DNA from 2 places in the Pseudomonas sp. X10 genome. Region 2 is predicted to be linked to the other one. Evidence: predicted binding sites of a transcription regulator. Region 2 holds the regulator's gene; the other holds the start of a gene.
What was found. The regulator sigma-54, encoded in region 2, starts transcription at its own class of promoters, with help from an activator protein. The targets are predictions, from matches to a motif close to ANTGGCATNNANNTTGCTNT.

Region 1: flgB (flagellar basal body rod protein FlgB) is a predicted target of sigma-54. The motif match lies at 8,886-8,905, and genes of this name have one in related genera.

What each region holds. Positions count from the first base shown of each region.
Region 1 covers NZ_CM142677.1:3,992,707-4,004,274, forward strand. The annotation lists gene flgK (flagellar hook-associated protein FlgK) at 1-820, opposite strand, end outside; gene flgJ (flagellar assembly peptidoglycan hydrolase FlgJ) at 831-1,988, opposite strand; gene ACYU03_RS18085 (flagellar basal body P-ring protein FlgI) at 2,000-3,109, opposite strand; gene flgH (flagellar basal body L-ring protein FlgH) at 3,122-3,817, opposite strand; gene flgG (flagellar basal-body rod protein FlgG) at 3,875-4,660, opposite strand; gene ACYU03_RS18100 (flagellar basal body rod protein FlgF) at 4,707-5,447, opposite strand; gene ACYU03_RS18105 (hypothetical protein) at 5,613-5,807, opposite strand; gene flgE (flagellar hook protein FlgE) at 5,923-7,242, opposite strand; gene flgD (flagellar hook assembly protein FlgD) at 7,272-7,973, opposite strand; gene flgC (flagellar basal body rod protein FlgC) at 7,987-8,430, opposite strand; gene flgB (flagellar basal body rod protein FlgB) at 8,434-8,841, opposite strand; gene cheR (protein-glutamate O-methyltransferase CheR) at 9,339-10,166, opposite strand; gene ACYU03_RS18135 (chemotaxis protein CheV) at 10,218-11,147, opposite strand; gene flgA (flagellar basal body P-ring formation chaperone FlgA) at 11,215-11,568, shown strand, end outside.
Region 2 covers NZ_CM142677.1:4,556,399-4,567,966, forward strand. The annotation lists gene hisG (ATP phosphoribosyltransferase) at 1-356, opposite strand, end outside; gene murA (UDP-N-acetylglucosamine 1-carboxyvinyltransferase) at 449-1,714, opposite strand; gene ACYU03_RS20765 (BolA family protein) at 1,738-1,977, opposite strand; gene ACYU03_RS20770 (STAS domain-containing protein) at 2,096-2,398, opposite strand; gene ACYU03_RS20775 (MlaC/ttg2D family ABC transporter substrate-binding protein) at 2,395-3,033, opposite strand; gene mlaD (outer membrane lipid asymmetry maintenance protein MlaD) at 3,043-3,510, opposite strand; gene mlaE (lipid asymmetry maintenance ABC transporter permease subunit MlaE) at 3,510-4,307, opposite strand; gene ACYU03_RS20790 (ATP-binding cassette domain-containing protein) at 4,307-5,116, opposite strand; gene ACYU03_RS20795 (KpsF/GutQ family sugar-phosphate isomerase) at 5,359-6,333, shown strand; gene ACYU03_RS20800 (KdsC family phosphatase) at 6,333-6,857, shown strand; gene lptC (LPS export ABC transporter periplasmic protein LptC) at 6,866-7,438, shown strand; gene lptA (lipopolysaccharide transport periplasmic protein LptA) at 7,425-7,949, shown strand; gene lptB (LPS export ABC transporter ATP-binding protein) at 7,950-8,675, shown strand; gene ACYU03_RS20820 (RNA polymerase factor sigma-54) at 8,857-10,350, shown strand; gene hpf (ribosome hibernation-promoting factor, HPF/YfiA family) at 10,429-10,737, shown strand; gene ptsN (PTS IIA-like nitrogen regulatory protein PtsN) at 10,750-11,214, shown strand; gene rapZ (RNase adapter RapZ) at 11,217-11,568, shown strand, end outside.

The sequences.
Region 1 (11,568 bases), 560 kb from region 2:
GCCCGCCGCTGACCACCGAGGTGACGTCCGAGCTGAAGTTCTGGTAGTTGACCTGCAGGCTGTACTGGCTCTTGTCGGTGTTGCCAGGGGCGACCGACAGCGTATTGGCTCGGTTGCCGGTCACCAGGGATTGGCCGGTACCCAGGTAGACGTCAAAGTTGCCGTCACGCTCCTGCACGGTCACGCCGACCAGCTCGTTCAGCGAGCGCACCGCTTCGTTGCGTGCGTCGAGCAGGCTGTTGGGGGTATTGCCTGAGGCCGACAGTTGCACGATCTGCTTGTTGTACTCGGCAATACTGGCCGTCAGCTTGTTGACCTGGCCAGTGAGGGTATCGAGCTGGGAGTTGATGCTCTCGTTCTGCTGGCTCATCTGGGTGGAGATGGCATTGAAACGGTTGCTCAAGGTCTGCGCCTGGGTCAGCAGCAGTTGCCGGGAGGCGACGTCGCCCGGCTTGGCCGAGGCCGTCTGCAACGCGGAGAAGAATGAGCTAAGGACCGAGCTGATGCCGGTGTCGCGGTCGGCCAGCAACTTGTCGACGCTGGTGATCTGGTCCTGGAAAGCGACGGCGTCAGCCTGCAGCGAAGTGGCGGTCTGCAACTGGTTGTCCAGGTAAGCGCTGTATATGCGGCGGACATCCGACAATGTCGTGCCTGTACCCAGGAAACCGACGCCGATGTTCTGCAGGGCGCCCGCGGACTGCACGGCCTGCTGGCGCGAGTACCCGGAAGTGGCGGCGTTGGCGATGTTGTTACTGGTGACCGACAACGCCGCCTGGCTGGCATTCAGGCCGCTCAGGCCGATCGAAATCAGGTTCGACATGCTTCAATCCTTATAGATTCGTGGAACTGCCAGCCATGGCGTACTGCTGGGTTGGCTGCATCTGCCGGGCAATGGTGATGATCTTCTTCGCGTAGCCTGGATCGGTCGCATAGCCCGCCTTCTGCAGCTCTCTGGCGAACTGCTCTGGGTTATCGGCCACTTTCAAGGCATCTTGATAGCGTGAATTGTTCTGCAATAGGTTGACCAGGTCATGGAAGCTCTCCTGGTAGGAACCATAGGAACGGAACGCCGCCGTTTCTTTGACGAACTGGCCATCACGGAACTCGCTGGTGATCGCCCTCGCCTGCCCGCCCTGCCAGTTGCCGGTGGCCTTGATGCCGAACAGGTTGTGGCTGCTGCTGCCATCGCTCTGGCGCATGATCGACTTGCCCCAGCCGGTTTCCAGGGCGGCCTGGGCCACCAGGTAGCGAGGGTCGATACCGATGCGCTTGGCCGCCTGTTCGGCCATCGGCAGCATGGTGGCGATGAACGCCTCGCTGTCGGCGAAGGCCTTCTTCGCCGGTGCCAGCGGCGGCTGGGCCACGGCACGCCCGTAGATCTGCATGCGCCCTGGTGCGGCGTCGCCCTGCACGCCCTGACGGGGCGGCAGCGCGGCGCTGCTGGTCGCGGCGCCGGCGTCCGCCGAGGGTACGATCCCGGCCAGCAGGCGGTCGGTAAGCTTGCCCGGCAACGCCAGGCGGCGTGAGTTGAGCGCGGCGACATCATTGCGCGTGGCGCCACTGCTTTCTCCACGCAACGGCTCGGCGACGCGAGCGCCCCACAGCGCAGGCTGGTGGCCCTCGCTGCGCGGGAATGGACTGGTGCTGGCAGCACTAACACCCTTCTGCTTGGACAACTGGCGCATCAGCACGTCCTGCAAGCCGATGCCGCCACCCTCGCGGGACATGCTCACGGCCAACTGCTGGTCGTACATTTCCTGGTACTGCTTGACGGTCTCGGTATTGAGCGGGTTGTCATCGGCCAGCACATTGCTGGCCTTGCGCGATGCCTTGAGCATCTCGCTGATGAACAGCGACTCGAACTCCTGGGCGACCTTGCGCAGGTTGCCCTCGCTGTCGCGGTCACCCACCTTCAGCGAACTGAGGCGGTTCAGGTCGGTGTAGGCGCCGCTGTCGGCAGGGCTGGAGACCAGGCTCTTGGGATTCATCGCCCGCCTCCTCAGATCACGATCAGGTCGGCCTGCAAGGCGCCGGCCTGTTTCAGGGCTTCGAGGATCGCCATCAGGTCGCTCGGCGCGGCGCCGACCTGGTTCACCGCGCGGACGATCTCATCCAGCGTAGTGCCCGGCCCGAACTTGAACATCGGCTTGGCTTCCTGCTCGGCATTGACCCGCGAGCGCGGCACCACGGCGGTCTGGCCGCCAGAGAACGGGCCAGGCTGGCTGACGATCGGGTCTTCGGTGATGGTCACGGTCAGGCTGCCGTGGGTCACCGCGGCCGGCGACACCTTGACGTTCTGGCCGATGACGATGGTGCCGGTGCGTGAGTTGATGATGACCTTGGCCACGGCCTGGCCCGGGTCGATCTCCAGGTTCTCGAGAATCGACAGGTAGTCGACGCGCTGGCTCGGGTCCATCGGCGCACTGACTCGCACCGAACCGCCGTCCAAAGCCTGGGCGACACCCGGGCCGAGCAGTTCGTTGACCTTGTCGACGATGCGCTTGGCGGTGGTGAAGTCGGGCCGGTTGAGGTTCAGGGTCAGGCTGTTGCCCTGGTTGAAACCACTGGGCACGGCGCGCTCGACGGTGGCGCCGCCAGGAATACGGCCGGCCGATGGCACGTTGACGGTGATCCGCGAGCCGTCGCGGCCCTCGGCATCGAAGCCGCCGACCACCAGGTTGCCCTGGGCGATGGCGTAGACGTTGCCGTCGATCCCCTTGAGCGGGGTCAGCAGCAGGCTGCCGCCGCGCAGGCTCTTGGAGTTGCCGATCGACGACACGGTGATATCGACCACCTGGCCGGGCTTGGCGAAGGCCGGTAGGTCGGCATGCACCGACACGGCAGCAACGTTCTTCAACTGCACGTTGCCCGTACCCGCCGGCACCTTGATGCCGAATTGCGACAGCATGTTGTTGAAGGTCTGCAAGGTGAACGGGGTCTGGGTGGTCTGGTCACCCGTGCCATTCAAGCCCACCACCAGGCCGTAGCCGATCAACTGGTTGGTGCGCACGCCAGAAATACTGGCAATGTCCTTCAGGCGCTCGGCATGGGCAGCGAACGCACAGGACAGGAGGAGCATGGCGGCAAGCAATTGCCTGAAATTGAACATGGGCATCCGGACTCAGAAAGGCCAAAGCGGGCTGAGGAAGAAGCGGTCCAGCCACCCGGGCTGGCTGGCGTCGGCGAAGGAGCCCGTGCCCGAATAGGTGATGCGCGCATCGGCCACGCGGGTCGACGGTACGGTGTTGTCAGTGGCGATATCGTCGGCACGGACCAAACCGGCGATGCGCACCAGCTCATCGCCGGTGTTGAGGGTCAGCCATTTCTCGCCGCGCACGGCAATGATGCCATTGGGCAGGACGTCGGCCACGGTGACGGTGATCGAGCCGGTCAGGGTATTGCCCTGGGCGGCCTTGCTGTCACCTTTGGTCGCGCGGTCGCCGCTGTAGCCGGCGTTGAGGCTCAGGTCGCCGCCGCCGAACGGGTTGTTGGTGTTCGGCACGGCGCCGAACAGCGACGTCAAGCCGATGTTCGCTTCGCTGTTCTTGGCGATCTGCGAGTTGGCGCTCTTGCTCGCCGAGGTGCGCTCATTGAGGGTGATGGTGATGATGTCACCGACCCGGAACGCCTTGCGGTCGCTGTACAGGTTCTGTTCGAAACCGGCCTGGTAGATCGAACCGTTGTTGGCCGCCGCCGGCAGTGGGGTACGCGGCAAGACCGGCGCGTAGTACGGGTCGTTGGGCTTGGCTACCGGTGCGACGCAGCCGGCCAGCAACAACACCCCACCCAGGGCGAAGACGGATAACAGACGATTCATGACGCTTACCTCACGGTGTAACAGGGGCTGCGTGAGCGGCCGCCGGACTTTCAAGGCTTACAGCTGCTGGGTGACGAACGAGAGCATCTGGTCGGCGGTGGAAATGACCTTGGAGTTCATTTCGTAGGCACGTTGGGTGGTGATCATGTTGACCAGCTCTTCCACGGTGCTGACGTTGGAGTTCTCCAGGGTCTGCTGCTGGGTGGTGCCAAAGCCGTTCAGGCCCGGGGTGCCGATCTGTGGCGCGCCGCTGGCTGCGGTTTCCAGGAACAGGTTGTTGCCGATCGCCTGCAGGCCAGCCGGGTTGATGAAGTCGGCGGTCTGGATGTTGCCGATAATCTGCGCGGCCGGGTTGCCGGCGGTGGTGATCGACACGGTGCCATCCTGGCCGACGGTGAAGGTCTGCGCATCCGGCGGCACGATGATCGCAGGCTCCAGTGCAAAACCGTTGGCAGTGACGATCTGGCCGTCAGAGTTCAGGTGGAAGGTGCCGTCACGGGTGTAGGAGACGGTGCCATCCGGCTGCAGGACCTGAAAGAAGCCCCGGCCATTGACCGCCATGTCCAGCGGGTTCTCGGTGGTCTGCAGGCTGCCGGCACTGAAGTTCTTCTGGGTGCCGACGATGCGCACACCGGTACCGACCTGCAGGCCCGAAGGCAGCTCGCTATCCTGGGTCGACTGGGCGCCCGGCTGGCGCTTGATCTGGTACAGCAGGTCCTGGAACTCGGCCCGGTCGCGCTTGAAGCCGGTGGTCGAGACGTTGGCCAGGTTGTTGGAAATGACCGTCAGGTTGGTGTCCTGGGCGGACAGGCCGGTTTTACTGACCCAAAGAGCCGGAAGCATAGTGTTCTCCTCGCGCGCCTGTTTTACGGCACCCGTTCAAATGTGATTAGCCGATTTGCAAAACCCGAGCCATGGCTTCATCGCCTTCCTTGGCCGTGTTCATCATCTTGACGTGCAGTTCGAATTGACGGGACAGCGCCAGCACCGAGGTCATCTCTTCCACGGCGTTCACGTTGCTCGCCTCGAGAAAACCCGACACCAGCTTTACGTTGACATCGGCATCGGCGGGCTGGCCGCTCTTGGTGTGGATCATGCCGTCCAGGCCCTTAGCCAGGTCGCGCACGTCCGGGTTGACCAGCTTGATCCGGTCGACCTCGGCCATGACTCGCGGGTCTTCGCCCATGGCGCGGATGCTGATGGTGCCGTCCTCGCCGATCTCGACCTTCTGCTCCGGCGGAATGGCGATTGGGCCGCCATTGCCCAGTACCGGCATGCCATTGCCGGCACGCAGCACGCCGAGGGCGTCAATGTTCAGACTGGCGGTGCGGACATAGGCCTCGCTGCCATCCGGCGCCTGCACGGCGATGAAACCGTCGCCGCCGATGGCCACGTCCAGGTCGCGGCCGGTTTCCTGCAGCGCCCCTGGGGTGAAATCGGTGGCCGGGCGTTCGGTCATGGCATAGGCCCGCGCCGGAAAGCTGTCACCGAATACCGGCATCGAACGCGCCTGCTCCAGGTCGCGCTGGAAACCGCTGGTGGAAATGTTCGCCAGGTTGTTGGCGTGAGCCCGCTGGGCCAGCGCGTTCTGGCTGGCGCCGGTCATGGCCACGTAAAGCATCTTGTCCACGGATTCTCCTTTGCGCGTTCACATGCCGCGCTGACGCATTGCGATTGGCAAAGCAATTATCGAACCAAGTGAGCAAAAGCCCGTAACCACGGGCCTTCAGGCAGAGGTGAACGGCCGTCACCGTCAGTTTGTCGGCAAAGATTTGCCAGCCCCGGCAATCCCGGGTCAGTAAACCCGGCAACCGGCATTGTCGAAAGGCCCGGCATGGCGCACCCAGCCTTCTCCCGGCTGCCTCTGCGCGCACATGTAGCGGCCGGTCTGCTTGCTCTGCCACTGATACCAAGGCGCTGGCGCCGCCTGTAGCCCAGCCTGGGCCATGAGCAGCAACATCACCCCGACGAGTACGCCTGGTCTTTTCACCTGAACAGCCTCGCGGTCATTTCAGAAACGTAAAAAAGCCCCAGCAGGCTGGTAATGCCGCTCATTGAAATGAACTGCATTACGGCAGGCTGGGGCTATTGCCAGCATGGGCCCATCAGGCCATCTGGATGATGGTCTGCATCAGGGTGCTTTCGGTGGAGATCGTCTTGGCATTCGCCTGATAGTTGCTTTGCGCCTTGATCAGATTGACCAGTTCGCCCGTCAGGTCGACGTTGGAGTCTTCCAACGCGCCGCCATAGATCTTGCCGAGCGTGCCAGTATCCGGCTCACCCACGACAGGTACGCCCGAAGCGTAGGACTCCCTCCAGCTAGTGCCACCGATAGGCGTCAAGCCTTGTACGTTGGCGAAATTGGCGATGACCACCTGGCCAATCACCTTGTCCTCGCCGTTGGTGAAGTTGGCGAAGAGATTGCCGCTCTGGTCCACCGTCAAACCGGTAAGCTCACCCGTGGCATAGCCATCCTGGGTTTTCGCCGTGGTCGCCGACGCAGCGTTGTACTGGGTCGTCGCCAGCATATCCAGCGTCACCCCTCCTGGCCGGGCGGTCGCGCCGTTGCTCGCCCAATCACCGGCGGCATTCTTCTCAGCCGGAATCCAGCCATCGAGGCGGAAGCTCTTGTCGTCGCCAATCGCCAGGCCACCGGGCACCGGGCCTGCGTTCATCGAAGCCGTATCCAGGGTGCCGTCGGATTTAAAGGCCAAGGTGTTGGCCAGTGGCGTGTCCGAGGTCGGGTCAGCCGGGTTGCGCCCGTCGATGGTGGTGTACATCGTCCAGGAGTTGGAAGCTTCATCCTTGACGAAATACTGGTTGAGCTGATGCGCATTGCCTTGGCTGTCGTACACATCAGTGTTGAAGGCGTAGTTGTAGGTCTCTACGTTCTTCGGATCGAATGGTGTCACCGTGGGTACGGTGGCGCTGGAGTTCAGGTTGACGGTCTCTGAAATCTTGCCAGTCGGATTAGGCGTCAGGTTCGAGGTATCGATCTTCAAGTCGACCAACGCGCCCGGAACGATCTTGCCGTTGGCATCGACCGCATACCCCTGCAGGTTGGCCCCCTGGGCATTGACGATATAGCCGGCCTTGTCGCTGTAGAACGCACCTGCACGGGTATAGATCTTCGAGCCGTTGTCACTCAAGGCAAAAAAGCCGTTGCCATCGATGGCCAGGTCAAGGCTTTGCCCGGTCCCGACAATATTGCCCGACGAGAACATCTGCGAAACGGCTGCCGTGGTGACACCACTGCCGCCAACGGTCCTGCCGCTGGTTCCGCGAATCGACGCCGCATATTGATCAGCGAACTCCGCACGCGAGGATTTGAAGCCTGTCGTGGCGACGTTGGCAATGTTGTTGCCGGTGACATTCAGGGCCTTGTTTGCCGCATAAAGCCCGCTAAGGCCAATATTGAAAGACATCTGCTCACTCCTGCCGCTCGAACCGGCCCTTAGATTCCAATCGTTTGAATTTTCGACAGTGCCACGCTACCCAGGCCTGCCAGGTTCAGCATCATTTCCGAACCATTGCCGCCCATGGTCACGCTGCTGACCGTCGCCGGCAGATTGGTCGTCATGGTCGTTGCCGTACCCTCGACATCCGCGGTCGCCTTGAAGGTGTAAACCCCCGGCGGCGCCACCTCTCCGTCACTGTCCTTGCCGTCCCAGGTGAAATCGACCTTGCCGCCCGACTGGCTGCCCAGGTCGATGGTGCGCACCAGCTCGCCATCGCTGTCATAGACCCCGACCTTGACTGCCGTGCTGGACGACGTCAGGTTGACCGAGCCTTGCATGTCCTTGCTGGTGTCCACCTGCGCCTTGTCGGTCTGGACAATCACATTGCGCCCGACCAAGGAGGACGCCTGGAGCGCCTGGGACGACTGGAAGGCGCTGACGATGGTGGATACGGAACTGTTCAGGGTCTGCATGCTTTCAAGACTGCTGAACTGCGCCAACTGCGCGACGAACTCGCCGTTCTCCTGGGGATCGAGGGGGTTCTGGTGCTGCATCTGGGTAACCAGCAACTGCAGGAACGCGTCCTTGCCCAGCGCGCTACCGGCGCTGCCGGTATTGTTTCTATTGGTGTTCTCAGGCTTTTGCAGGGACGTCAGTACCGAGTTGGCAACGCCGCTGGTGGAGTCGGTTGTGCTCATATCGATTTCCTGATCACTGACCCAAGGTCAGAACCTTCTGCATCATGGTCTTGGCCGTGTTCATCAGCTCGGCGTTGGTTTGGAACGAACGGCTGGCGGAGATCATGTCGGCCATTTCCTCAACCACGTTGACGTTCGGGTAGTACACGTAGCCGTCCTTGTTCGCCGCCGGATGGTTCGGCTCGTAGCGTGCCTCGAGGTTGCTCTGGTCCTCGACGATGCCCATCACTTGCACGCCCTGCCCTGCCGCGCCCTGGTCCTGGAACAGCGATTGGCTGACGCCACTCTGGGCCTGCTGGAAGGTGGTGGCGAATACCGGGTGGCGCGCACGGTAGGTCTGGTCGATGCTCGACGACACGGTCTCGGCGTTGGCGATGTTCGAAGCGACGGTGTTCAACCGGGTGGTCTGGGCACTCATGCCGCTACCGGCGATATTGAAAACACTGGCGAGGGACATGGATTACTCTCCGCGCAGGGCCGAAACCAGCCCTTTGAATTTACTGTTGAGCAGGGTGAAGCTGGCCTGGAAGTTCATGGCGTTTTCCGCATAGTTCGATTGCTCGATCTGCGCGTCGACGGTGTTCTGGTCGATCGACGGCTGCATGGGCGTGCGGTACTGCAGGGTCTCATCACCCATGCTCAGGCCTTCGGCCTCGATATGCCGGCTGTTGGTCCGCTCCAAAGCGAAATGGCCGCCCTGGCGCTTCTCACTCTCGGCGGCCAGCACCGCGGAGAAGTCCATATCGCGAGCCTTGTAATTCGGCGTGTCGGCGTTGGCGATGTTGTTGGCCAGCACCTCGGCGCGCTGGGCACGGAAGCCCAGTGCCTTTTCATGGATGCCAAGCGCTTTGTCGAAACTGATGCTCATGTCAGGGAACCTTCGAAGGTTGACCGGAGTGCGTTGATCAAGCTTTAGCAAGCCTTGTGCCAACAGGTCAGACCTAGAAGATCCGCGGGTTTCAGCGGCTTGCCGCCAGCGGCAATGCCAGAAAAGCGGCAATGGATTTCCGCTTGGCGTCAGCAAAGCGGCAAAAATGGGGGGATAGGCTGCAAGCTATGCATGCCGGCAGTTCTTCGGCGCCCTCAAGACCCCGAGCCGCCCGCGCGGCGCATCGCGACACAAGGCCGCTCCCACAGTAGCCTTGGCGCAAGGCGAAAGATTGCGTGGAGGCTGTTGCGGCCACCTCGATATCTCTGTCGTACAAACAAAGACTAAGACTTCGGTCTATCAGGCCATGGCACGTTGCAATCAATGTGGGAGCGGCCTTGTGTCGCGATGCGCCGCGCGGGCGGCGCGGGATCTTGAGGGCGCCACAAACTCTCGACATGCACAGCGATGCGCCGCGGGATCTCGCACAAAGACACCTATTTCGCCTGGTAGATGATCCCCGGGCTGCATTGGACCATCTGGTAATGGTCCGGCAGGCCGTTGAGCGCTTCGGAGGCGCCGAGGAACAGGTAGCCACCCGGTTTGAGCGCTCCGTGGATACGTAGGAGGATGTCTTTCTTGACCTGGGCCGAGAAGTAGATCAGTACGTTGCGGCAGAAGACGATGTCGAACTTGCCCAGGCTGGCATAGCTGTCGAGCAGGTTGAACGAGCGGAATTCGACACGGCTGCGGATGGCCGGCTTGACCGCCCAACGCCCCGGTCCCTTGGCGTCGAAGTAACGCTGCAGGCGCTCCTGGGACAGGCCACGGGCAATTGCCAGGTTGTCATACTCGCCGGTCTTACAGTTAGCGAGCATCGTGCCCGACAGGTCGGTGGCGACAATCTGCGCGCCCATCTTCAACTGACCGATGTTGCTGCGCTCGAACTCGTCGATGGCCATGGAAATGGAGTAAGGCTCCTGCCCGGAGGAGCAGGCCGCCGACCAGATGCGCAGGCGCTGGCCGGGGTTGGCTTTGATCTGCTCGGGCAGGACCTTGTTCTTCAACACCTCGAACGGATAAGTGTCGCGAAACCAGAGGGTCTCGTTGGTGGTCATCGCATCGACCACCCGCTCACGCAGGCCACTGCGCGGCTGGCTCTGGATGCGCTGTACCAGCTCGGTCAGGGACTTGATGCCCTGCTGCTCCATCAGCTTGTTGAGACGGCTGGAAACCAGATATTGCTTATTCTCACCTAGCAGGATGCCACAGGCTTTTTCCAGGAAGACCCGGAATTGTTCGAAATCCAAATTACCCGTAGACAATGCTGCCGCCTCTTAAGTCATCAATAGCGCCAGGGGCATGCCCCTGGCTGTTCAGTGCGTGGCCTTGATGCGATCGACCACACGCTGGGCCAGATCGTCCGGCTTGAACTTGGCAAGGAAGTCATCGGCGCCGACCTTCCTGACCATGGCGTGGTTGAATACGCCAGACAGCGAAGTATGCAGGAGGATGTGCAGCTTTTGCATGCGCGGGTCGCTGCGTATCTCGGCGGTGAGGGTATAACCGTCCATCTCCGGCATTTCAATGTCCGAGATCATCATCAAGAACTCTTCTTCAGGCCGCTTGCCCTCGTCCACCAACTTGCGCAGGTAGTCCAGGGCCTGGCGGCCGTCATTGAGCGCCACGACCTCGACCCCCACACTCTGCAGACAGCGACCAACCTGCTTGCGCGCCACCGACGAGTCGTCAACCGTCAGCACCCGCGACATCACAGCCTTGTCCTGTACCTCGGCATCGACCACACCGGCGGAGATCGTCTCGGAGGTCGGCGACACTTCGGCGAGGACCTTCTCCACATCGATGATTTCCACCATCCGGTTGTCCACCCGGGTCACCGCCGTCAGGTAGTGATCGCGGCCAGTGCCCTTGGGCGGCGGATGGATCTCCTCCCAGTTCATGTTGACGATGCGTTCGACCGAGTGCACCAGGAAGCCCTGGGTCTTGGTGTTGTACTCCGTGATGATCACGAAACTGTTGCGGTTCTCTTCCCGCAGCCCGGGCAAGCCGGTCGCCATCGACAAATCGAGGATGGGGATGGTTGCTCCCCGGATACTCGCCACACCGCGCACGACCGGGTGGGACTTGGGCAGAATGGTCAGGTCCGGGCATTGCAGCACCTCCCGTACCTTGAACACATTGATGCCGTAGAGCTGATCGCCATTGAGGCGGAACAGCAGCAGCTCCAGGCGATTCTGCCCGACCAGTTGCGTGCGCTGGTTCACCGAATCCATTACACCAGCCATGCCAGACTCCTTCACCAACGTTTCAGCCCGTGTACCGAATCGGCACGGGCTTTGCTTTTTGAGCGTTATGCACATGAAAACGACATTTTTCCGACGACTGCTGCGCCCCCTGCCCGGCCTCTTGGCCGTGCTGTGCCTGCTGGCACCCGGCGCTCGCACGCTGGCTGATGCGTTTACCTTGCCTGAACAGCTTATCGGCGTCACCCAAGGGTTTCTTGAATTCACAGTGGAAGATTACCTGGCCAGCACCGGGACCGAAGGCCGTTACGAGATCCAGGTCAACACCCTCGACCCACGCTTGCGCATGCCGCTGTGCGAACAACAGCTGGATGCAACGCTGGAAAGTCCGGCGCAACCGCTGGGGCGGGTCACGGTGCGCGTGCGTTGCAATGGCAATGCGCCCTGGACAGTATTCGTCCCG
Region 2 (11,568 bases):
ACATTGACGAACTTGGTGGCCACGCGCAGGCGCCCCTTGGGTTCTGGCGCACCGACCGCACCGGCGGTCATCAGCTTGCAACGGGCGATCTGCAGGTCCAGGGGCTCGTACAGGCCCTGGCCGCCATACTCCATCAGCACGTCCTTGCCAGCCACCCCGAGGTCGGCGGCGCCATGCTCGACATAGGTCGGCACGTCGGTGGCGCGCACGATGAGCAGGCGCACATCGTCCTGGGTCGTGGGGATGATCAGCTTGCGGCTCTTGTCCGGATTCTCGGTTGGCACGATACCGGCCTCTGCCAACAATGGCAGGGTATCGTCGAGAATACGGCCCTTGGATAGCGCGATGGTCAACATGGGAAACGTCGGTCCTTAAGCGGCTACAGCTGGCCGGGCCACAGGCCCGACCGCATTCGGTTCGGCTGGCGCGTCCCTGCGCCGGTCACAGACTAGCCCGGTACGCGACGGATCTTCGCGCCCAGCATCTGCAGTTTTTCCTCGATGCACTCGTAACCACGGTCTATGTGGTAGATGCGGTCGATCAGCGTATCGCCTTCGGCCACTAGGGCCGATAGCACCAGGCTGGCCGAAGCCCGCAGGTCGGTAGCCATGACTGGCGCGCCCTTGAGGGTCTTGGTGCCGGTAACGATAGCGGTATTGCCCTCGACCTGGATCTGCGCGCCCATACGATGCATCTCGTAGACGTGCATGAAGCGGTTTTCGAAGATGGTCTCGATCACGGCGCCGGTGCCTTCGGCAATGGCGTTGAGCGAGATGAACTGCGCCTGCATGTCGGTCGGAAACGCCGGGTACGGCGCGGTACGCAGGTTGACGGCTTTCGGCCGCTTACCGTGCATGTCCAGTTCGATCCAGTCTTCGCCGGTGGTAATGTCGGCGCCAGCTTCCTTGAGCTTCTCAAGGACCGCTTCGAGGATGGTCGGATCGGTGTCCTTGACCTTGACGCGGCCACCGGTCACGGCGGCTGCCACCAGGTAGGTACCGGTCTCGATACGGTCGGGCATCACGCGGTAGTTGGCCGAATGCAAGCGCTCGACGCCATCGATGGTGATAGTGTCGGTGCCCGCGCCCTGGATCTTCGCGCCCATGGCGATGAGGAAGTTGGCCAGGTCGACCACTTCAGGCTCGCGCGCGGCGTTCTGCAGCACGCTGCGGCCCTTGGCCAGGGCGGCAGCCATCATGATGTTCTCGGTACCGGTCACGCTGACGGTGTCGAAGAAGAAGTGCGCTCCGCGCAGGCCGCCTTCAGGCGCCTGGGCCTTGATGTAGCCGCCTTCGACCTCGATCTTCGCGCCCATGGCTTCCAGGCCGCGGATGTGCAGGTCGACCGGACGCGAACCGATGGCGCAACCACCCGGAAGGGCGACTTCGGCCTTGCCGAAGCGGGCGACCATCGGCCCCAGCACCAGGATCGAGGCACGCATGGTCTTGACCAGTTCGTAAGGCGCGACCAGGGTCTTGATGGTGCGCGGGTCGATTTCGACCGCCAGCTTCTCATCGATCACCGGCTCGATGCCCATGCGGCCGAACAGCTCGATCATGGTGGTGATGTCGTGCAGGTGCGGCAGGTTGCCAACCGTGACCGGGCCATCGGCCAGCAGAGTTGCGGAAAGGATCGGCAGGGCGGCGTTCTTCGCCCCGGAAATGCGGATTTCGCCATCGAGGCGAACGCCACCAGTAATAATCAGTTTGTCCATTAAAGTCTCGCCGCCAAGTTGGCTCAGGTGCGCTCAGCCCAGGCTGCGCTGCTGAAAAATTTCATGGTTACCGCGTGAATGCTGCCATTGGCGATCCACGGGTTCAGATGAGCATAGATCGCCTGCTGGCGCTTAACCGGGCTCTGGCCGGCCAGTTCGTCGCTGATCACGTTCAACTGGAAGTTGCAGCCTTCGCCCTCAACTTCGACCCGGGTTCCCGGCAATTTTTCTTCAAGGAAGCTTTTAACTTCTACGGCCTGCATGCTCAACCTCAATCGGCGCCCTGTGCGCGCGGGTCGGCCATCATACAAAAAAGCCCCTCGCCTGCGAACCCCAAGAACGGGTGCGCTGACCGAGGGGCCGTCCACTGGCGGCGGGCCATCAGCCCGCCAGCACCTCATCCAGGTCATAGACCTCGGCGATTTCCTGCATGTCCTGCGGCATGCCACGCAGCTCGCAAGCCTTTCCCGCCGCCTGGGCATCGCGCATGAACGCCAGCAACAGCGACAGACCGACGCTGGAGGACTTCTCCACCGCCGTACAGTCCAGAACCAGGCGGGGCTCGCGGCAGGCAGCGATCAGCGCCTTGCCATCCTTGCGCAGGGCCGGGCCACTGCGGTAGTCCAGTACCCCGGCGAGGCGCAGGACGCCTGGCTCAGCCATGCTCACGCCTGTGTCGTTCATTGCGCTTCCTGCTCGGCGGTTTCCTTAGCCTTGGCCACTTCGCCAGCCCAACCGTCGATGGTCTTGTCCAGGTCGTTGCCGTTGCGCTGCATGGCGTCTGCGAACTGATCGCGGAACAGTTTGCCGATGTTGATGCCGTTGACGATGACGTTGCGCACCTTCCACTCGCCGCCGATCTTGGTCAGGGTGTAGGACACCGGATAGACGGCCCCGTTGTTACCCTTGACGGTCATGTCGACACTGGCACGGTCATCACCATCCTGCCTGGCATTGCCAACGGTAATACCCTGGTTGTTGTATTCCAGCAGAGCGTTGCCGTAGAACTGCATCAGGCTGCGCTTGAAGTTTTCCTGGAAGCGCTGCATCTGCTCCGGGGTCGCGTTGCGTGAATACTTGACTGTCATGATGCTCTTCGAAATGCCATCGGCGTCGACCACGGGGCCGAGGTTGGCATTGAGCGCATCATAGAAAGCGCTCGGGTTCGTCTTGTACTGCTCCTTGTTGGCCGTCAGGTCGGCCAGCAGTTGATCAGTCGTGTTCTGGATCACGTCTTTGGGCGAGGCCGGTGCTGCACCGGCAACCAAAGGCAGAGCCGCCAGCAGGACCAGCAGCCCACGTCGCAGGATAGAGATCATGGGAACTCCTTATTTAGCTTCTTTGCCAACAGAATTGAGCAGGAACTTGCCAATCAGATCTTCCAGCACCAGGGCGGACTGAGTGTCGTGAATGGTGCTGCCATCCTTGAGCAACGCGTCTTCGCCGCCCACGCTGATGCCGATGTACTTCTCGCCGAGCAACCCGGCAGTCAGGATCGAGGCAGTGGAGTCGGTCGGCAGGTTGTCGACGCTCTTGTCCAGTTGCAAGGTCACCCGACCGGTGTAGGAGTCGCGATCCAGATCGATGGCCGTGACTTTGCCGATGGTCACGCCGGCCATGGTCACCTTAGCTCTGACCGTCAAACCGGCGATATTGTCGAAGTAAGCATAAACTTTATAGGTATCGCTGCTCGGGCTGGCGGACAGGCCACTGACACGCAGGGCCAGCAGGAGCAACGCCAGGATCCCGGCCAGGAGGAAAAGGCCGACACCGATTTCCAGGGTGCGGTTTTGCATCAGAAATCTCCAAACATCAAGGCGGTCAGAATAAAGTCCAGACCCAGGACTGCCAACGAGGCATAGACCACGGTCTTGGTGGTGGCACGGCTGATCCCCTCTGAGGTGGGTTCGCAGTCGTACCCCTGGAATACGGCGATCCAGGTGACGACGAAGGCAAAGACCAGGCTCTTGATCAACCCGTTGAGCACATCGTCGGTGAAGGAAACACTGTTCTGCATGTTCGCCCAGAACGACCCCTCGTAGACACCCAGCCAGTCCACCGCCACCCAGGAACCACCCCAGATACCGACCACGCTGAAGATCAGCGCCAGCATCGGCAGGGAGATGAAACCAGCCCACAGGCGCGGGGCGACAATGTACTTGAGCGGGTCGACGCCGATCATTTCCAGGCTCGACAATTGTTCAGTGGACTTCATGTTGCCGATCTCGGCGGTCAGCGCCGAACCTGCGCGCCCGGCGAATAGCAAGGCGGTGACCACCGGCCCCAGCTCGCGCAACAGCGTCAGGGCGACCATCTGCCCCACCGCCTGCTCGGAGCCGTACTTGGTGAGGATGCTGTACCCCTGCAGCGCCAGCACCATGCCGATGAAGACGCCCGACACCACGATGATCGCCAGCGACAGCACACCGACCGAGTAGAGCTGCTTGACCAGCAACTGGAAGCTGCCGCCGATGCCACCACGACCGATCAGCGCATGACCGAGGAACAAGCAGGAACGGCCCAGCACGGCCAGGATGTCGATGGCCGAGCGACCGAACAGGCGAATACGTTCGAGTAAGGATTTTCTGCGCATCAACGCGCCCCCAGCAGATCGGCGCGGTAGTCAGGCGCGGGAAAGTGGAAAGGCACCGGGCCATCCGGGTCGCCCTTCATGAATTGACGGATACGTGGGTTGTCCGACCCCATCAATTCATCGGGAGTTCCCTGCCCCAGTACCTGGCCATCGCCTACCACATAGATGTAGTCGGCGATGCTGGCAGTTTCGGCCAGGTCATGGGAGACCACGATACTGGTGATGCCCAGGGCATCGTTGAGCAGACGGATCAGGCGCACCAATACGCCCATGGCGATCGGGTCCTGGCCGACGAACGGCTCGTCGTACATGAGTATCTGCGGGTCCAGGGCGATTGCCCGGGCCAACGCCACGCGGCGCTTCATACCTCCGGACAACTCGTCGGGCATCAGCTCGATGGCGCCACGCAAGCCCACCGCTTGCAGCTTCATGAGCACGATGTCGCGGATCATCTCGTCGGACAGCTGAGTGTGCACGCGCAACGGAAAAGCGACGTTCTCGAAGACATCGAGGTCGGTAAACAGGGCGCCGCTCTGGAACAGCACGCCCATCTGCTTGCGGGCGTCGAACAGATCGCCCCGCGACAATGTCGGCAGATTCTGACCGGCGACCCAGACCTCGCCGCTGAAGGGGCGCAGCTGAGCGCCCATCAGGCGCAGCAGCGTGGTCTTGCCGCATCCGGAAGGCCCCATGATACCGGTGACCTTGCCGCGGGGAATGCGTATGTCGACATTGTTGAAAATGCTGCGCGAACCGCGCTTGAAGGTGACGCCCTTCAACTCGACCGCGTAGGCGCTATCCACACTCATCTAGACTCCTTGCGATGCAGCCTCGTCAACTGGACGCCTGCCCCCATCATGAGGGCACACACGCCCCGAGCGGGCCGGACAGCGGCGAACTATAGCACCGCAGGCAGGCGCCCCCAAGGCCATCCCCGCACTCGTTCAGCGCAGCGACAGGCTTCTGCGACTACCGTATGACAATCACAGGATGAGGGTTTCGCACATTGCCGCTATAATCGGCGCCTTTCATCAGGCATTCCGTTTTCGACATGAGCCAATCCAGCGAGCTGATCCAATCCGCCCAGCGCACCTTGCGCCTGGAGCTCAAGGCCATAGAAGACCTGCTGGCCCGTATCGATGCCAGCTTCGTCAAAGCCTGCGAACTGATCCTGGCCAGCAAGGGACGGGTAGTCGTGCTTGGCATGGGCAAGTCGGGGCATATCGGCAACAAGATCGCCGCCACCCTGGCCAGCACCGGCACTCCAGCCTTCTTTGTCCATCCGGCCGAGGCCAGCCATGGCGACATGGGCATGATCACCCGCGATGACGTCATCCTGGCCCTGTCCAACTCCGGCAGCACCGCCGAGATCATCACCCTGCTGCCGCTGATCAAGCGCCTGGGCATCCAACTGATCAGCCTCACCGGCAACCCGGACTCACCATTGGCCCATGCCGCCGAGGTCAACCTCGATGCACGTGTAGCCCAGGAGGCCTGCCCCCTGAACCTGGCGCCGACCTCCTCGACCACTGCAGCTCTGGCGCTGGGCGACGCCCTGGCCATCGCCCTGCTCGAGGCCCGGGGCTTCACTGCCGAGGACTTCGCCTTTTCGCATCCCGGAGGCGCTCTTGGCCGTCGCCTGCTGCTGAAAGTCGAGAATGTCATGCACTCCGGCGACGCTCTGCCCCAGGTGCAACGCGGCACCCTGCTCAAGGACGCTCTCCTTGAAATGTCTCGCAAAGGTTTAGGAATGACCGTCATCACCGAAACCGACGGACGGCTGGCTGGCATCTTCACGGATGGCGACCTGCGCCGCAGCCTGGACCGCAACATCAACGTACATAAAACCCGTATCGAAGAAGCGATGACCGTTCACGGCAAGACCGCACGCGCCGATATGCTCGCCGCCGAGGCCCTGAAGATCATGGAAGACCATAAGATCAACGCGCTGGTGGTGGTCGACAAGGATGACCGCCCGATTGGCGCCTTGAACATGCACGACTTGCTGCGCGCCGGAGTGATGTGATGAACGACGAACTGATGCAACGCGGCAAGCCGATCAGGCTGGCCGTCTTCGATGTCGATGGCGTGCTGACCGACGGACGCCTGTATTTCCTCGAGGACGGCAGCGAATTCAAGACTTTCAACACCCTCGACGGCCAGGGCATCAAGATGCTGATGGCCTCCGGCGTGACCACGGCAATCATCAGCGGGCGCAAGACCCCAGTGGTCGAACGCCGGGCGAAGAACCTCGGCATCCCCCACCTGTACCAAGGCCGCGAGGATAAACTGGTGGTGCTGGACGGACTTCTCGCTCAACTCGATCTAAGCTATGAACAAGTCGCCTACCTCGGCGACGACCTGCCGGACCTGCCAGTCATCCGCCGGGTAGGCTTGGGCATGGCCGTGGCCAATGCCGCCTCATTCGTCCGCCAACATGCCCACGGCGTCACCCAGGCACGTGGCGGCGAGGGTGCCGCACGTGAATTCTGCGAGCTGATCCTGCAGGCCCAGGGCAACCTGGATGCCGCCAACGCCAACTACCTGTAGAGCCATACATGTTCAGCAAGAAAATCCGCAACATCGCGCTGTTCAGCGTGATCGCCGCCTTGCTGGCGGCGGTCGGCTACTGGAACATCAGCCCTGAGAGCTTCCTCGACAAGCCGGTGGCTCAGGTCGACGAGAGCGCCATCGACTACTACGCGATCAATGCCCACAGCCTGCAGTTCCTGCCCGATGGCAAACTGCAATACGAGATGACCGCCGACAAAGTGGAACACCTCAAGGCCAGCGAAGTCACCCTGGTGACCAAGCCCGACCTGCACCTCTACCGTGGCACGCAGTTCCCCTGGCACGTCCAAAGCGAACGCGCCGAGGTCAATCCGGACGGCACCGAGGTAGAGCTGATCGATTCGGTCCGGGTAGCCCGCACCGATGAAAAACAGCGTGACACCATCATCACCACAACCCGCATGACCGTATTCCCGCAGAAGCAATATGCGCAAACCGAGCAAGCCGTTAGAATCGACGGCGCCGGTGGCACGACCACAGGCACAGGAATGAAAGCGTATTTGAAAGACGGCAGGATGGACCTGCTGTCCAACGTAAGAGGACAGTATGAGGCTCGTTAAAACCCTCCCCCTTTTGCTCAGCCTGAGCGCAGCACTGGGAAGCGCGAACGCCTGGGCCCTGCCGACCGACCGTGACCAACCTATTCGCATCCAGGCCGACGACGCTCACCTGGATGACAAGAAGGGCGTTGCCACCTACAAGGGCGACGTCATCATCACCCAGGGCTCGATGATGATCAAAGGCAACACCGTGACCATCACCCGTGCTGCCAATGGTGACATCGACGTAGTCACCTCCGTGGGCAACCTGGCCTATTTCGAGCAGCAACAGAGCGCCGCCAAGCCGGACAAGATGAAGGGATGGGCCGTCACCATCCAGTACCAGTCGCAAAAAGACCTGGTGGTGCTGACTGACCGCGCCAAGGTGGAAAACGAAGGCAACACCACCGAAGGCGAGAAAATCGTCTACAACACCCAGACCCAGGTGGCGACCGCCGGCCGTGGCAGCAACGTGACTACGCCACGCCAGCGCATCGACATGGTGATCCAGCCGAAGAAGAAGGCCGAGTAAATGGCAACCCTCAAAGCCCAGCACCTGGCCAAGAGCTACAAAAGCCGGCAAGTCGTCCGCGATGTCAGCCTGTCTATCGACAGCGGCCAGATCGTCGGCCTGCTCGGCCCCAACGGCGCCGGCAAGACCACCTGCTTCTACATGATTGTCGGCCTGGTCCAGGCCGACCAGGGTCGTGTACTGATCGACAACCTGGACGTCAGCCACCAACCGATGCACGGCCGCGCTCGTGCCGGCATCGGCTACCTCCCCCAGGAAGCCTCGATCTTCCGCAAACTCTCGGTGGCTGACAATATCATGGCCATTCTCGAGACCCGCAAGGACCTCGACCGCGAAGGACGGCGCAAGGAGCTGGAAGGCCTGCTCCAGGAGTTCCACATCAGCCACATCCGTGACAACCTGGGCATGAGCCTCTCGGGCGGCGAACGGCGCCGCGTCGAGATCGCCCGTGCCTTGGCGACCGCGCCGAAGTTCATCCTGCTCGACGAACCCTTCGCCGGGGTCGACCCGATCTCTGTCGGCGACATCAAGCAGATCATCCACCACCTCAAGGCCAAGGGCATCGGCGTACTGATCACCGACCACAACGTCCGCGAGACCCTGGATATCTGCGAGACCGCCTATATCGTCAACGATGGCCAACTGATCGCCGAAGGCGATGCTGAGACCATCCTGGCCAACGATCTGGTCAAGGAGGTTTACCTGGGCCACGAGTTCCGTCTCTAGACCCTGGGTATCTGGCGCTGCCCGAGCACTGACAACTCTGCCTGATAATGGCTTAATTGTTACAGTGCTCTAGGCAAACGCTACAATTTCAGGCATATAATTTGCTTAAAATTGGCGCCTCGGCGCCCCTGTGTAGTGGATGGCGCATGTGCGCCGGCGAATAAGGTGTTAAGCCCCTGCCATGAAACCATCGCTCGTCCTAAAAATGGGCCAGCAACTGACGATGACCCCGCAGTTGCAACAGGCCATCCGTCTGCTTCAGCTCTCGACCCTGGACCTTCAGCAGGAAATCCAGGAAGCGCTGGAGTCCAATCCGATGCTCGAACGTCAGGAAGACGGCGAGGACTTCGACAACAGCGACCCGATGGCCGACAACGCCGAGAACAAGCCGACTGCCGAAGCCCAGGACAACAACTTCCAGGAAAGCACCCCTAGCGCCGAAAACCTCGAAGAAGGCGAATGGGGCGAGCGCATCCCCAACGAACTCCCCGTCGACACGGCCTGGGAAGACATTTACCAGACCAGCGCCAGCAGCCTGCCCAGCAACGACGATGACGAGTGGGACTTCACCACCCGTACCTCCGTCGGAGAAAGCCTGCAGAGCCACCTGCTCTGGCAGTTGAACCTGGCGCCCATGTCCGACACCGACCGACTGATCGCAGTGACCCTGATTGACTGCATCAACGCCCAGGGCTATTTGGAAGAGTCCCTTGAGGAAGTCTGCGCCTCCTTCGATCCTGAGCTGGACATCGAGCTCGATGAAGTCGAAGCGGTGCTGCACCGTATCCAGCAGTTCGAACCTGCGGGCATTGGCGCACGCAACCTGAGTGAATGCCTCCTGTTACAACTGCGCCAGTTGCCCGCCAACGCGCCCTGGATGGCCGAGGCCCAGCGCCTGGTCAGCGACTATATCGACCTGCTCGGCAGCCGCGACTACAGCCAGCTCATGCGCCGCATGAAGCTCAAGGAAGACGAACTGCGCCAGGTCATTGAACTGGTACAGAGCCTCAATCCGCGTCCAGGCTCGCAGATCGAATCCAGCGAACCTGAGTACGTGGTGCCTGACGTCATTGTGCGCAAGGACAACGAGCGCTGGTTGGTGGAGCTGAACCAGGAGGCGGTCCCACGGCTGCGGGTCAACCCACAATACGCTGGCTTCGTCCGGCGTGCAGACACCAGCGCCGACAATACCTTCATGCGCAACCAGCTCCAGGAAGCGCGCTGGTTCATCAAGAGCCTGCAGAGCCGCAACGAAACCCTGATGAAGGTCGCCACACAGATCGTCGAGCACCAGCGAGGCTTCCTCGACCATGGCGACGAAGCGATGAAACCGTTGGTCCTGCATGACATTGCCGAGGCCGTGGGCATGCATGAGTCAACCATTTCCCGGGTCACTACCCAGAAATACATGCACACTCCGCGCGGCATCTACGAGCTGAAGTACTTTTTCTCCAGCCACGTGAGCACCGCCGAAGGCGGCGAATGCTCGTCCACGGCGATCCGCGCGATCATCAAAAAACTGGTTGCGGCGGAAAATCAGAAAAAGCCATTGAGTGACAGCAAGATCGCTGGTTTACTGGAGGCACAAGGCATCCAGGTAGCCCGTCGCACCGTCGCCAAGTATCGCGAGTCCCTCGGTATCGCACCGTCGAGCGAGCGCAAGCGACTGATGTAGCCCCCGGATGTGCCACAGCAGTTCAGTGGCAGGTGCAATACCTGCCTCTTTATGCACGGGCAACAAAGGAGAAGCTGTATGCAAGTCAACATCAGTGGACAGCATGTAGAAGTCACCCCACCGCTGCGCGAGTATGTCGAGCAGAAGCTGAAACGGCTGGAGGGTCACTTCGACAAGATCACCAACGGGACGGTCATCATGAAGGTCGAGAAGTTGCAGCAGAAGGTCGAAGCGACCCTGCAGATTCCCGGCGGTGAAGTGGTTGCCAACGCGGAACACGAAGACATGTATGCAGCGATCGACGCCCTGACCGACAAGCTCGACCGCCAACTGAAAAAACACAAGGAAAAACAGCAAAGCCTGCTGCAAGGTGCAGCCGCCCGCTGATCCCTCTCATCCATGATCCTACTTGAAACCATCCTGACCCCCGGCCGTTCGCTCGCGAACGTGCCGGGCGGCAGTAAAAAGCGCGTACTCCAGGAAACCGCCACCCTGATCGCCCGGGAAGTGCCAGAACTGGAGATGGAAGACATCTTCGAGAAACTGGTCGCCCGCGAGAAACTGGGCTCCACCGGCTTCGGCAATGGCATTGCCATTCCCCACTGCCGCCTCGAAGCATGCACCTCACCGGTCAGCGCCCTGATTCAACTGGCCACCCCCATCGACTATGATGCCATCGACGGTGCGCCGGTCGACCTGCTGTTCGTGCTGCTGGTCCCCGAAGCCGCTACCGACGCCCATCTGGAACTGCTGCGCCAGATCGCCAGCATGCTCGATCGCAAGGAGGTTCGGGATCGACTGCGGGCCGCAAACAGCAGCGAGGCCCTGTACCAGGTTGTCCTGGACGCACAGAACGAGCACTGAGCATGCGCCTGATCATCGTCAGCGGCCGGTCTGGCTCCGGCAAGAGTACCGCCCTCGACGTGCTGGAGGACAACGGCTACTACTGCATCGACAACCTGCCAGCGGGCTTACTGCCACAGCTGGCGGAAAATGCACTGATCAATACCGAGCTGCTGCAGCCGAAAGTCGCGGTATCCATCGACGCACGCAACCTGCCCAGCCACCTGTCGCGCTTTCCTGAGCTGTTGGAGGAGGCCCGTAGCCGTCATATCCAGTGCGATGTGTTGTACTTGGATGCCGACGAGGAAACCCTCCTCAAGCGCTTCTCTGAAACTCGCCGCCGCCACCCGCTGACCAACTCGAACCGTTCGCTTG